3 regions of the Photobacterium sp. 1_MG-2023 genome follow, and region 1 is predicted to be linked to each of the others. Evidence: predicted binding sites of a transcription regulator. Region 1 holds the regulator's gene; each other region holds the start of a gene.
What was found. The regulator CRP, encoded in region 1, controls carbon source genes, mostly activating them, when cyclic AMP is high. The targets are predictions, from matches to a motif close to TGTGANNNNNNTCACA.
Positions count from the first base shown of each region.

Region 1 (4,955 bases):
TGCTGCGTCACCGTCCACTGGGTGTCATGGCGGTTTTCGGCCCTTACAACTTCCCGGGTCACCTGCCCAATGGCCATATTGTTCCGGCTTTGCTGGCGGGCAATACCGTGGTCTTCAAGCCTTCGGATCTAACGCCGAAAGTGGCAGAAGAAACCATCAAACTCTGGGAGCAGGCTGGTCTGCCTGCGGGCGTGATTAACCTGGTTCAGGGCGCTCGTGCGACTGGTGAAGCGCTGGCTCAGTCGAACGGCATTGATGGCCTGCTGTTTACCGGCAGTGCCAATACAGGTCACATCCTGCACCGTCAGTTTGCCGGTCAGCCGGGCAAGATGCTGGCGCTGGAGATGGGCGGTAACAACCCGATGGTGATCTCAAAAGATTACGGCGATCTGAAAGCGACAGTTTACACCATCATTCAGTCTGCCTTTATCAGTGCCGGTCAGCGTTGTACCTGCGCCCGTCGTCTGTACGTGCCTGAAGGCGCGGAAGGGGATGCGCTGATTGCCGCGCTGGTTGAAGCTGCCAAAGCCATTCATGTGGATGGCCCGTTTGCAGAACCACAGCCATTTATGGGCCCGCAGATTTCTGTGGTGGCCGCAGACAACATCATCGCAGCGCAGACGCGTCTGACGGAGATGGGCGGTGTGTCACTGCTGAAAGCGGAACGGGGTCAGGGTGCGATCGTGACACCGGGTATCATCGAAGTCAGCCAGATTGCAGAACTGCCGGATGAAGAGTACTTCGGTCCGCTGTTGCAGGTAGCGCGCTATACGGATCTGACTCAGGCGGTTGAGATGGCAAACAACACCCGCTACGGCTTGTCTGCCGGTCTGGTCTCGAACGATGACAGCGAGTGGCAGTATTTCATCGATCATATCCGCGCCGGTGTTGTGAACCGCAACCGTCAGCTGACGGGTGCCAGCGGTGATGCACCGTTTGGTGGCCCGGGGGCATCTGGTAACTTGCGTCCAAGTGCTTACTACGCGGCAGACTACTGCGCGTATCCGATGGCTTCTATGGAAGGAGAGGCAACCGAATTGCCTGCTCAGCTGTCTCCGGGAATCCAGCTATAATTTGCAAACCCGTATTTTCGAAGGAACCGCATCATGGAAAGAGTGGAAAAATTGTTTGATGCCCTGTGGCAGGACTTCACAAACCGTCTTTGCCCGTCGGCTGCACAGGTACATGATCTGTTGACAGAGGATGATCCGCTGCTCAACGATCATATCGCTCTGCGGACGTTTAATCTGCCGGGTGTGAGTCTGGATGTGCTGGCTGCACCTTTCATTGCGATTGGTTACAAGCCGTGTGGGACTTACCATTTCGAAAAGAAAAAGCTGTACGCTGAACATTTTGAGCATCCGAATCCGGCTGCACCGAAAGTGTTTATCAGTGAGCTGCTGGTGGGTCAGTGCTCTGCGGATCTGCAAAATACCGTGCGCAGTCTGGTGAAGCAAATTCCTCAGGGTGCGATGGATAACGGCAGCTTTCTCTACGGCGGTCGCTTGTGGGAGCTGGATTTTGCAACCTACGAGAAACTGGCGGAAGAGAGCGAGTACGCTGGCTGGGTTGCAGCACACGGTTATGGTGCCAACCATTTCACCGTGAGTGTGAATCAGCTGGAGCAGTTTACCGAAGTCTCTGCAGTGAACAGCCTGCTGCGCCACAATGGCTTCAGCATCAACACCTCTGGTGGTGAAGTGAAAGGAAACCCGGAAGTCATGTTGGAGCAGTCCTCGACCATGGCTGATCGAGTTGATGTTGCCTTTACGGACGGTGTCCGCACGATTCCGGGTGGCTTCTACGAGTTTGCCAAGCGTTATCCGCAGGCAGACGGAGAACTTTACCCTGGCTTTGTGGAAGCCTCGGCAGACAAGATCTTCGAAAGTACGAACATGTAACGGACTCTTGAAAAAGAAAACGTAATCAGCGGCCCCAGGGCCGCTGTTTTTTTAGCTGCGACAGAACAGAAACGGATGTTCAGTGCTGGCGATCCAGAGGCAGCATCCAATCATCTTCTCGTGCTGAAAGATCGGTCGGGCACACATCTGCCTCTTGCTCTAGCAGTTGGCGGGGCGATTGAAAGCCGGTCATTTCTACGGAAGAAGCAAGGAAGCGGCCCATGGTGATCACTGGGCGGGGAGGCAGTTGGCTGTGCTGTGCATTCGGGGCAAAACGTTCGATATCCATCTCGTCGCATCCACATCGGTCTGATATGCCAAATGTAGCAAGGGAGGAGAGGAAGGCAACCGGAATAATGTGATACGCCTAGAGAATCCGGATGCAACGCGAAGAGAGCCTCTGGCGTATAGCTTTCGGAAACAAAAAAAGCCGCCATGGCGGCTTTTTGAGTACTCACACTGATTGCATCATTTCAGGGGCTGCAGCCCCATTGGTTCAGCGAGTCCCGTAAACAACGATGGTTTTACCGTGGGCAGAAATCAGGTTCTGCTCTTCCAGCATCTTCAGGATGCGGCCAACGGTTTCGCGGGAACAGCCAACAATCTGACCGATTTCCTGACGGGTGATTTTGATTTGCATACCGTCCGGGTGAGTCATCGCATCTGGCTGTTTTGCCAGATTCAGCAGCGTCTGAGCGATACGGCCTGTGACGTCCAGGAAAGCCAGGTCGCCAACTTTCTGGCTGGTGACTTGCAGACGACGTGCCATCTGCGCAGAAAGACGCATCAGGATATCCGGGTTGACCTGAATCAGCTGACGGAATTTTTTGAAGGAAATTTCTGCTACTTCACAAGGGGTTTTCGCACGAACCCAGGCAGTACGCTCCTGGCCTTCTTCAAACAGGCCCAGTTCACCGATGAAGTCGCCCTGATTCAGGTAGGACAGGATCATTTCCTTGCCTTCTTCATCCTTGATCAGAACGGCCACGGAGCCTTTTACGATGTAGTAGAGGGTCTCTGCTTTCTCGCCAGCATGGATCAGTGTACTCTTTGAAGGGTACTTATGAATGTGGCAGTGAGAAAGGAACCACTCCAAAGTTGGATCTGTTTGCGGTTTACCTGGAACCATATTACTTACTTCCTCTGCAGTGTGTTGCCCAACGGCGTCATTCCTTGAATTGGGGTTGGGTAGAACAATACGATTGTTTGCCAACTAGCATATTCAGTCAACGGCTGGGCTGCAAGCGCATGTGAACATTCAGACCATGAGTTTAACTTTTTTCGTCACGCTTTGCTTGATATTGCGCGGGGATAAATGAACATTTTGGACACTTTACTGTGCACATGATCACACCGTTGTGACTTAGTGATTAAATCCGGTTTTTTGATGTAAGGAGTATTGCATGCAATCACGTGTTAAATGGGTAGAAGGTTTGACTTTCATTGGGCAGTCAAACTCAGGTCACAGTGTGGTGATGGACGGGAACGGCGGCAGCACCGCACCCAGTCCAATGGAACTGGTCCTGATGGCTGCAGGCGGCTGCAGCTCTGTCGATGTGGTCGACGGCCTGAAAACTGCCGGACAGGCGATTACGGCCTGTGAAGCGCAGATCAGTTCAGTTCGCCGCGAGCAGGCGCCGCGTTATTTCACATCTGCAAACCTGCACTTTGTGGTCACGGGTCATGATCTGGACGAAGCGGCCGTGGCGAAAGCTGTGGGAGAGTCGCTGGAAAAATACTGCTCTGTCTGCCTGATGCTGGGCAAAGGCGTGGCATTGACCCATTCTTATGAAATTGTTGCGGCTTAAATGCCGCGAACGGTGAATATCAGGTAAGTTGTATGATCATTCCCTGGCAAGAGATCGACCCGGACACCCTGACCAATCTGATTGAACATTTTGTGCTGCGGGAAGGGACGGATTACGGCGTGCGTGAGCTGAGTCTTGAGCAGAAAGTGAACCGGGTCCGGCAGCAACTGGCGTGTGGCGAGGCAGTCATTATGTACTCTGAATTACACGAAACCGTGGATATCAAGCTGCGTCGGACACTGCATTCAGAATAAATGTGTGAAACTGAAACCGGCGTCAGAAAACGGAAGCTGACGCCGGAAGACAGGCCCTTGAAACTTGACGGCTTTCAATTGCCCTGTTAATAACTGTTCCGTTTGGATAAACGACAAGGTATGTCATGTCTGCAAAACACCCGATTATTGCAGTAACAGGTTCTTCCGGTGCAGGGACGTCCACCACTTCTGAAGCCTTTCGCAAGATGTTCAATATGCTGAACATTCATGCGGCCTGGCTGGAAGGGGATAGTTTCCATCGTTTTACCCGCCCGGAAATGGATGTGGAAATCCGCAAAGCGAAAGAGCAGGGTCGCCATATCAGTTACTTTGGCGGTCAGGCGAATGATTTTGCGTTACTGGAAAACTTTTTCCGTCAGTATGGTGAAGATGGCAGCGGCAAATTCCGCCGCTATCTGCACACCTTTGATGAGGCCGTTCCCTACAATCAGATGCCGGGGACATTCACGCCCTGGCAGGATTTGCCGGAAAACACAGATCTGCTGTTTTACGAAGGACTCCACGGTGGGGTCGTCGATGGGGATGTGAATGTCGCCCAGCATGTGGATCTGCTGATTGGCATGGTGCCCATTGTTAACCTGGAATGGATCCAGAAGATTGTGCGGGATACGCGCGATCGGGGCCACTCCAGAGAAGCGGTGATGGAATCAATTGTCCGGTCGATGGACGATTACCTGAACTACATTACCCCGCAGTTCTCCCGTACCCATATTAACTTTCAGCGTGTACCGACGGTGGATACCTCGAACCCGGTCAGTGCGAAAGCCATTCCCAGCCTGGATGAGAGCTTTGTGGTGATCCGCTTTCGCGGCATCAAGAATGTGGACTTCCCCTATCTGCTGGCGATGATTCAGGGCTCATTTATGTCCCGTCATAATACGCTAGTGGTGCCGGGCGGTAAGATGAGCTTCGCGATGGAGCTGATTATGCGGCCGCTGATCCAGCAACTGATTGATACCGGGAAAATTGGT
Region 1 is NZ_JAUORR010000007.1:15,238-20,192, reverse strand. Features, by position in the region: gene astD (succinylglutamate-semialdehyde dehydrogenase) at 1-1,073, shown strand, start outside; gene Q4579_RS08290 (DUF1338 domain-containing protein) at 1,107-1,901, shown strand; gene Q4579_RS08285 (hypothetical protein) at 1,981-2,190, opposite strand; gene crp (cAMP-activated global transcriptional regulator CRP) at 2,398-3,030, opposite strand; gene Q4579_RS08275 (OsmC family protein) at 3,305-3,709, shown strand; gene Q4579_RS08270 (YheU family protein) at 3,742-3,963, shown strand; gene Q4579_RS08265 (phosphoribulokinase) at 4,089-4,955, shown strand, end outside.

Region 2 (4,955 bases), on a different contig from region 1:
CAGCACCCAGAATACGATCAGCCATGGCCAGGTATTGCGCCGCATCTTCTGCAGTCCGGACACCACCCGCTGGTTTAAAGCCTACTTTGTCCTGCACACCCATGTCTTTGATCACGGTCAGCATAATCTCAGCGGATTCCGGGGTCGCGTTCACAGGAACTTTACCGGTCGAAGTTTTGATGAAATCAGCACCCGCCTGAATAGAGATTTCAGACGCTTTACGAATCAGGGCAGGATCTTTCAGCTCACCGGTTTCGATGATCACTTTCAGCAGAATATCGCCACAGGCAGCTTTACACTGCTTCACCAGCGCGAAGCCCACGTCTTCATTACCCGCGATCAGTGCACGGTAGGGGAAAACCACGTCCACTTCATCTGCACCGTAAGCAACGGCCGCTTTGGTTTCAGCCACGGCGATCTCAATGTCGTCATTACCGTGCGGGAAGTTGGTCACAGTTGCAATGCGGACTTCCGGCGTGCCCTGCTCACGCAGCTGCTTTTTCGCAACCGGGATAAAACGCGGATAGATACAGATCGCAGCGGTGTTGCCCACTGGCGTTTTTGCGTTCTTACACAGCGCAATGACTTTGGCATCCGTATCGTCATCATTCAGTGTGGTCAGGTCCATCAGTTTTAACGCACGCAGTGCAGCAGTTTTTAAATCGCTCATGACTTTCTCCAGTCGAAATTGTTCTACCAAGTGTCCTGTTTGCGCCTGGCTGACCGATGTTCAATCGGCGATTGTAGCCACAGAGAAACAGAAGCGGACTTGACTCCGTGAAGACTCAGGTTCACCTTTCGGCACCTGATTGACATCCTTTTCACCGCGTAAGGGCAGTGAAGTCCCTTACCAGCCATCCAAAACACACCCTAATTCACAAAAATATCAGAATGCATTCACGCAGGTTTCATCCTCCTGCGACATTACTCAGCCATCTTACCAAGCGAAAATCAGCCAAACCATCACCTAAACGTTTCCCTGAGTGGATAATGTGTTGACTGAATGACCCTAATCTTTGACTGAGCGATTTCAGTGCTATTGACGGTCTCTGTCCGCACAGGTCCGATTTATCCGGAGAAAAATCGCTCGAGGATCCACTGATACAACTGCCCGCCTAAAAACACACCCACAATCCCCATCACCCCCGATAAAACCGGTGGCGCCGGAATAGGCAGCTTGAGTGCGGAAAACAGCAAACCAACAATAACGCCAGCCAGCAGCGCGATCATCACTTCGTACATTGCCTGCTCCTGTTGATTCGGTGGCCGCGTTGCAAATCGCCCACCATAAACCCACACAGAGTGTAGACCCAAGGCCATGAAGTGTCTGCTAAGGATGCGCGTCTGATACCGCAGAGGAAAGGCCGGGAGTGGGCATTTTTCGACTTTTTTCCGAAAATAAACCAGATAGTTACTGATTCTGTTGGCAGGGTCTGCAGCGGGAGGGACTCATACCAATCAAAGTAAGTCAATGATCAGAAGTAGCGCCGGAAAAATGTTTGAGAACAAGGCGGATTTTTTAGATAAGTAGTTATTCTACAATCAAAAAATCTAACGCAGATATCGAACATTTTAGCAAGCTAGGATGACCAGTTATTTACTGCGATTGGTATCAAGGCAAAACCAATAAAAACGCCGCGGCAATCAGCCGCGGCGTTTCAGAGATGAAGCGTTCTGTGTCTGTCTTACAGAGACAGGAACAGACCTGCAATGGTTGCAGACATCAGGTTCGACAGCGTACCTGCGGCAACGGCTTTCATACCGAAGCGAGCGATATCGTGACGACGGCTTGGTGCCAGACCGCCAAGACCACCCAGCAGGATAGCAATCGAAGACAGGTTTGCGAAACCACACAGTGCGAAGGAGATAATCGCTTTGGTCTTCTCAGACATCGCGACACCCGTTTCAGCAACGACCAGACCGCCATCAGCCACATCTTTCAGATAAGGGGTGAAGTTCAGGTAAGCAACGAACTCGTTCACAACAATTTTCTGACCGATGAAAGAACCGGCAATCTGTGCTTCATTCCAAGGCACACCAATCAGGAAAGCCAGCGGCTGGAAGACATAACCCAGGATCAGTTCCAGTCTCAGTTCAGGCATATCGAACCAACCACCGATACCACCCAGGATACCATTGATCAGCGCAATCAGACCGATGAACGCCAGCAGCATCGCACCCACGTTTAGGGCCAGTTGCATACCGGAAGATGCACCCGCTGCCGCTGCGTCAATCACGTTGGCAGGCTTGTCATCGTGCCCTTCATCATCTTTATCTGCGCCCAATTGATCCACTGGCGTTTCGGTTTCAGGTTTGATGATTTTTGCAAACAACAGGCCACCTGGTGCTGCCATGAACGAAGCTGCGATCAGATACTCCAGCGGAACACCCATCGACGCGTAGCCAGCCAGTACACCACCAGCAACAGATGCCAGGCCACCACACATGACCGCAAACAGCTCAGACTGAGTCATCTTCGGTACAAACGGACGCACAACCAGTGGTGCTTCAGTCTGACCGACGAAAATGTTTGCTGTTGCAGACATGGATTCGGCACGGGACGTTCCCAGTGCTTTTTGCAGTGCGCCACCCAGAATGTTAATCACAAACTGCATGACACCCAGGTAGTACAGCACGCTGATCAGCGCGGAGAAGAACACGATGACTGGCAGAACTTTCAGGGCGAAGACGAAACCACCGCCACCAAAAACTTCGAACATTTTGCCAGAAACCAGGCCACCGAACAGGAAAGAAATCCCTTCGTCACCGTAGCTAATCACATTAGCAACAGCTTGAGATGCACCATAAAGCACATCACGGCCGACAGGTACATACAGTACGAATGCACCAAAGAAGAATTGAATGGCAAACGCGCCACCAACAGTACGTAAATTAATTGCTTTGCGGTTATCAGACAGCAGCACGGCTACCAGCAGCAGCACAACCATCCCAACCAGGCTCATAAACAGGCTCATGGTTTATGGCATCCCTATAGTTAAATTTTGGCGTCTCGACAATTCGGCTCTCAAGGAGTCGGGCGCATTATACGCATGGCAACTAACAGCATGTAATGCACACGTCACACTTTGGTTGGCAACCGAGTGAAAGTTGAACATCAAGTGTGACAATGGTCACACGATAGTTCTACCTGATGCACAATAAAAAGCTAAATCAATGTCAGAATCTTCATTTTTGAGAAGGCAGTGCAAACAATTCACAGGCATTTTTGCTAGAGGCCCGCGATATGTCAGCAGCAGATTCCGACCGAAGTTCGGCCAACGCTTCACAAACCAAAGCCACTCTGTCGGGTCGATTCGGCTCTCCCTGAAAACCCGCCAGTGGCATATCTGGCGCATCCGTTTCCAGTAACAGTGCATCAAGTGGCAACTGAGCTATTGTAGTGCGAGTTTTGTTTGCTCTGCGATAGGTGATCGTACCACCTACGCCAATTTTGATACCCAGATCAAGAAGTTGATGGGCTTGCTGCAAACTCCCGCTGAAAGCATGATAGATGCCTCCCCGAATTGGCGGGCAGGATTTGAGGCAGGTCACTATTTCTGGAAATGCTTTTCGGCAGTGCAAAATCACCGGCAGGTTGAACTGATTGGCCAGCGACAGTTGCGCCGAGAGCCACTCGACTTGCTGGGCGCGATCGGCATCCGCAATGGCAAAATCCAATCCACATTCACCCACCGCAACACAGCGTGGTCCGGCCTGAGCCAATGCCTGTTCCAACCGGGTGAGCGTCTGCGGGCTGTGCTCTGCAGCAAAAAACGGATGCATCCCCAGCGCATAATAGAGTGCCGGTTGTGTTTCCGGCGACTGTTGCTCACATATCGCCTGAATGCGTTGCCAGTTCTTCTCACCGACAGACGGGATGACAATATGACTGACACCCGCCCGCTGTGCATCTTTCAGGTAAGCCGCCGGGGCCTGCGAAAAAGGCGCAAAGTCAAAATGGCAATGACTGTCAATCAAGTGCACGGGCCTGTTCGTCCTCTGTTTTCTGGGTCGCCTGACGTCGGGCTGCCCGGTTTGCCGGATGGCGGGCATCCTCTTCATCATAGCGGACCGGCGCACAACAACGGCGGTTTTCTGGGACAAAACCCATTCGCCCACACCAGGCATCATAACGTGCGACCCAGACTCGGATGTGTTTCAGCATGCGGGAATCCTGTTCATTTTCATCTGTCCGGATTATTTCAGGGTTTGAGGTGGAATCCTATCCCCTCTTCGTTTCGTCCTGTTCAGAGACACAGCGCCTAGCACACAGACAAAACCGGCATTTTTTTCTCTGTGGATGCCAGTTTTTCCCGCATTTCACATTCAAATCTGTCGTTTATGTTATTCAGGATAAAAACAAATGACAGACACAATCCCATGAAACCATTCAGTCTTTTTCTGCTCTGTTTATCGCTCACGGCATGCGGCGGTGGCTCAGACAGCAGCAACCAAACAGCCGGTAACTCCGGCAGCAGTGATGCAGGCAACGGCCAGTCCTCAGATGCCATTCAACGGGCAGTCAAAGCGGGCGATCCCCGACTTTTACCCGCAGATCCATCCGTGCTGGAACAACGAATTTCGAGCCTGATCGCAACAGAACAACACCGCCAGCGCGAAATTCAGGCCCAGATTTTCGGTCACGAACGCATTGAATATGATCCGGGACAACACTCCCGTTTTTTCACGCTGCAATATCTGACCAGTGCGCAGACACTGCTCAGCGGTGTGAAAGGCAATCTGCTGGCCACCCTGAGTGAACAGGATGGACGGCGCAGTGCAGCCTTCGGCACCAATATCCTGCGCGAACTGGATGCGGGTGAACACAGCGCATTTGCACCCCAGATGAACAAAGTCATGGACTGGTTACTGTCGTCCCGCCCGGCAAATCCGCATGTGGCTTTGATGCTGATCAGCCACAGTCATTCCGAACAGTCGAAGCGCTGGCTGCAAAG
Region 2 is NZ_JAUORR010000001.1:162,424-167,378, forward strand. Features, by position in the region: gene deoC (deoxyribose-phosphate aldolase) at 1-670, opposite strand, end outside; gene Q4579_RS00710 (XapX domain-containing protein) at 1,069-1,242, opposite strand; gene Q4579_RS00715 (NupC/NupG family nucleoside CNT transporter) at 1,686-2,975, opposite strand; gene Q4579_RS00720 (TatD family hydrolase) at 3,187-3,984, opposite strand; gene Q4579_RS00725 (hypothetical protein) at 3,971-4,165, opposite strand; gene Q4579_RS00730 (ImpA family metalloprotease) at 4,381-4,955, shown strand, end outside.
Region 2: the regulator CRP is predicted to act here: its motif matches at 3,121-3,136, upstream of Q4579_RS00715 (NupC/NupG family nucleoside CNT transporter).

Region 3 (4,955 bases), on a different contig from region 1:
TTTCAGCGCCTGCATCACCGCCGGATGGAACGTATCATAGACATTGGCAACCCGGGAATTGTTCCGGTCTACCGCCAATAGATACTGTGTTAAGTCGTTGCTGCCAACCGATATAAAATCGACCCGCCCTTTCAGGACGGGCAACTGGTACAAAATGGACGGAACTTCAACCATGATGCCCAGTTTGGGACGATGCAAGACCGCCCCTTTACCCGCAGCATAAACAGACACCTCTTCAAAAGCTCTGTCAATCAGGGCTTTTGATTCATCCAGCTCCGGGATCCCTGAAATCATTGGCAGCAAAATTTCCATATTATCGAGCCCGATACTGGCTTTGAGCATCGCACGGACCTGGATCAAAAAGATTTCAGGATGATCTAACGTAAAGCGAATTCCCCGCCAGCCCAGAAACGGATTGTCTTCTTCAATGGTTAGATAGGGCAGGGGTTTATCACCACCAATATCCAAGGTTCGCATCACCACAGGCTTGTTGGGATAAGACTGCAGAATCGAACGATATTGTGTCGCCTGCTCTTCTTCCGACGGGAAACCGCGCTGAAGGAGAAACGGCACTTCAGTGCGGTATAAGCCGACACCATCCACGCCTTTATTGACCGCAATATTGGTGTCAGCACTCAGGCCGGCATTCAGATAAAGGTAAATTCTTTCCTGATCCGCCGTCTCGGCGGATTTATCCAGATCCTGCTCAACGAGCGCTGTCAGTTCATTTTCTTCGCGCAACAGCCGTTTGTATTCAGCCAGAATCTGCCGGTTGGGTTCGATCAGCAAATCACCGCGATAGCCATCCACGACCACCAGCGCGTTATGCACCTTCTCCGGGACAAAATCCACGCCCAAGATGGCCGGGATCCCCAGCGCGCGGGATAAAATAGCCGCATGTGAATTTGCCGCCCCTTCCTGAGCCACCACGGCAGCGAGTTTATCTCTGGGAATGCTCGCCAGCATGGCGGCTGTCAGCTCTCGGGTCAGCAGTACAATGGGCGCTTCCCACTGGTGCTCGGCACCTTCCTCGTTATGCAGGAAAAATAAAAGCCGCTGCCCTAACTCACGAATATCGTGAGCCCGTTCCCGGAGGTAATCGTCTTTCATATTGGCAAACCGGCCGGAATACGCTTCGACGGTCTGACGAACCGCCCATTCCGCCTGATCGCCGCCGGAAACTTTGGTGAAAAGATCCTTGCGCAGCATTGGATCATTGAGCAAGTGACTGAATAGATCGAAAATGGCCAGCGTTTCTTTATGAAGTTCACTGTCGAAGCGTTTTCGCAACCGCCGGAATTCATTACTGGCCATCTCAATGGCAATACTGAGCCGCTCCTGCTCCGCTTCGCGATCCAGACAAGATGCCGGACAGACGGCCTCTAGCCGGGGTTGGTTGTCATCCCACCAGGCTTTTGCAACCGCAACACCGGTTGATGCAGCGGACCCGGTCAAATGCAAACCATCCCGTTGATCCGGCCACATACCCTGGGCTTTTGCGTGTGCCAGAATCACCGCCAGCTGCGCTGCCAGAGTGACCATGAAAGACTCTTCACTTTCGGTGAATTCACGCTTTTCCCGTTGCTGAATGACCAGCACACCCAGCACTTTTCGCTGATGAATAATGGGGGTACCAAAAAAGGAACGGAAATATTCTTCGTTGGTGCCGGGGATATGTTTGAAATTTGGATGCTGACTGGCATCAGCCACATTCACAGGTTCAGCCTGGTGCCCCACCAGCCCGACCAGACCTTCGCCAAACCCCAGCCCGACCTGATAGGATGGCTTGGTTAAGCCTTTGGTTGCCATCAGCATATACTGCTGGCGCTGCTCATCTACGATATAGACAGAGCAGCACTCCGTCTTCATTGCATCACAAATGCTGACCACAAGGAGATCTAACGCTTCGAGTAAGGTCGGCGCGCTGGCTACTTTCTCTACGATTTCTCTCAATTGGGTCAGCATGTAGGGTTAACCCCGCCTGTATTTTCGTTTAGATTTACGATCCTTACGTTCTTTAAACGGCATCGCCATCGCTGCAAATTCTTTCAGCGCCCGGCGATAAACATCCCGTTTAAAGGACACAACTTGACGAACCGGATACCAATAGCTGACCCATCGCCAACCATCAAATTCCGGTGTCGTGCCACGTTGCATATTCACCTTGGACTCATCGCATTCCAGACTCAGCAAAAACCATTTTTGCTTCTGCCCGATACAAACTGGTTTAGAGTCCCACCGAACCAGACGTTTAGGTAATTTATAGCGCAACCAGTGTCGACTGGAGGCCAGAATCCTGACGTCTTTTTTGGTCAGACCCACTTCCTCATACAGTTCACGGTACATAGCCTGCTCGGGAGTTTCCCCCTCATCTATACCACCTTGCGGAAACTGCCAAGAGTGTTGTCCATATCGTCGAGCCCAAAATACCTGGCCATGGCTGTTACAGATAACTATCCCCACATTAGGGCGGTATCCATCGCCATCAATCACTGGACGACCTCAAGTAAAAATATCAATTAACAGTGATTTTTTCACAGAATGCGCCTCAGGGTAAACATTCATTGTCATCAATCACTGTTTTTTCCTACCTAGCACTCACTTTATGGATAACTCCACCAAGAACCCGAGGTTATAAACAAAGAAATGAGACTTCTCCCACATTTATTCACGCTTTCTGTGGATATTTTTGTGCAGAAACTCTGTTCTTGCCGAATTAATCAACAATCCAAGGGGATCCACCTTACTTCATCACCGTATCAATCACACATAAAAGTTATTATCAATCAACATATTAAGACATTACATCCGAGTTAAAATGGCTTGATTCCCCCCTCATTTCAATCGGATCCAACCACCTGATTAAAGATCAACCAACTTTGCTGTTATCCACATCCGCCGGGGTGTATCGTTGAAAAAACACACAGCCCAACGGCTAAAGTCTGAACATTCCCCTGTAAATCCGTCCAGTTCAGACAATGCGCACTTTGTTTAATTTTTTACCTGTGGATATCTTTGGCACAGGATCCTGCTTTGATGGGTTGATCAACCGAGATACTGAATGTGTTAATATGAATCGTTTCGAGACGCTCACCACCAACGGATAGCCAGATGACAATCATTCAGCAATCTCCGCCCACCTCTGAATCTGAACTCATCAACAGAGCTCAGGCACTGGCCGGCTATACCTTAGGTGAACTGGCAGAACTGGCCGGGCAAACCCCGCCGCCAGACTTACGACGGGATAAAGGCTGGGTCGGTCAGCTTCTCGAATGGCATCTGGGTGCCAATGCCGGCAGTCAACCCGTCCCGGATTTTGCCGATTTAGGCATTGAACTGAAAACCATCCCCATCAGCCATCAGGGGAAACCTCTGGAAACCACGTTTGTCTGCGTCGCGCCGCTCATTGGCCTGCAAGGCATTCGGTGGGAAACCAGCCATATTCGCCATAAACTGGCCAGAGTGTTGTGGATCCCTGTTGAAGGCGAGCGGGAAATCCCTCTGGCGGAACGCCATGTCGGCTCGCCACTGCTCTGGAGTCCTTCAGTGGAAGAAGAAGCCCGCCTGAAACGTGACTGGGAGGAGCTGATGGATTTCATCGTTCTGGGCCGGGTTGAACAGATCACCGCGCGACACGGTGAAGTACTGCAACTTCGCCCAAAAGCAGCAAACAGCAGAGTACTGACCGAAGCTTACGGCGCAGACGGGCAGCCAATCAAAACGCTACCGCGCGGCTTTTATCTGAAAACTCAATTCACAGCCGAGATTCTGGCCCGGCATTTCATGCTCTGAGGCCCGCTCCGGCCCTATCAGAGCGGAATGGTCATATCGTCCTGACAGCAGGTTGGCTTTCCATCCGCTGAAAATTCATCGTGAGGATCGATGGTTCTCAGCGTGATTGATTTCACCCCCAGCGGCCGGAGAAACTCCCGGACCTGCTCCATATTCTGAAAATGCAGCATGTTGTCATCTTCATCTTTCAGGGGTTCGAGATGATTCTTATATTCAACTTCCATCAGATAGTCAGCCCGACCCGCATAGCTGGTCAGCACACATTTTGGCATCGCTTCACCAGGTGACTTCACCCAATGTTTGAATTGAGAGAGCTTCATCGCCGATCCTTTTCAGGGGGAGTTGCATTAACTATGTGCGAACATTTTCTGTTCAGCAAGCTCAGGGAATCCACTCTGTGAGACGAAACATTCGTGAGCCATCTTGTTGATTCCGGAATCGAATCGGCACATCCTGCCAAAAATGGCACAGAACCGAATGGAAGTTATTGATTGTTCAGTCGCTTTTCAGGCTGAATGTCCTGAGTTATAGTCAAAGAGAACTTGCGGTCCAAGGAGGGCAAATGAAATACCATAAGATCCCCCACTCTTCACTTGAAGTCAGTCAGATTGGCATGGGCACCATGACCTTTGGCGAGCAGAATACCGAAGCCGAAGCACACAGCCAGCTCGACTTCGCACTGGAACGCGGGATTAACCTGATTGATACCGCCGAAATGTATCCGGTTCCGCCCAAGGCAGCAACTCAAGGGCTGACCGAATCTTATATCGGCAGCTGGCTGAAAAAATCAGGCAAACGCGACCAGGTCATTCTGGCCACCAAAGTTGCAGGCCCGCGCAATGTCCCGCATATCCGAAGCAACATGGCACTGGACTGGCGCAACATCCATGAAGCCGTTGAAAAAAGTCTGGAACGGCTGCAAACCGATTATATCGATTTATATCAGTTACACTGGCCGCAGCGGGAAACCAACTGCTTTGGCAAACTCAATTATCCCTACCCGGATCAAAACACCGGCGTGACCTTAACCGATTCTCTGGAAGCTCTGGCTGAGTTGGTTCGGGCCGGAAAAATTCGTTATATTGGCCTGTCGAATGAAACGCCATGGGGCGTGATGTCGTTTCTGCGTCTGGCGGAAAAACATGACCTGCCCCGTGTGGTCA
Region 3 is NZ_JAUORR010000001.1:239,899-244,853, forward strand. Features, by position in the region: gene ptsP (phosphoenolpyruvate--protein phosphotransferase) at 1-1,965, opposite strand, end outside; gene rppH (RNA pyrophosphohydrolase) at 1,972-2,493, opposite strand; gene mutH (DNA mismatch repair endonuclease MutH) at 3,112-3,792, shown strand; gene Q4579_RS01050 (DUF6482 family protein) at 3,810-4,112, opposite strand; gene Q4579_RS01055 (NADP(H)-dependent aldo-keto reductase) at 4,355-4,955, shown strand, end outside.
Region 3: the regulator CRP is predicted to act here: its motif matches at 2,648-2,663, upstream of rppH (RNA pyrophosphohydrolase).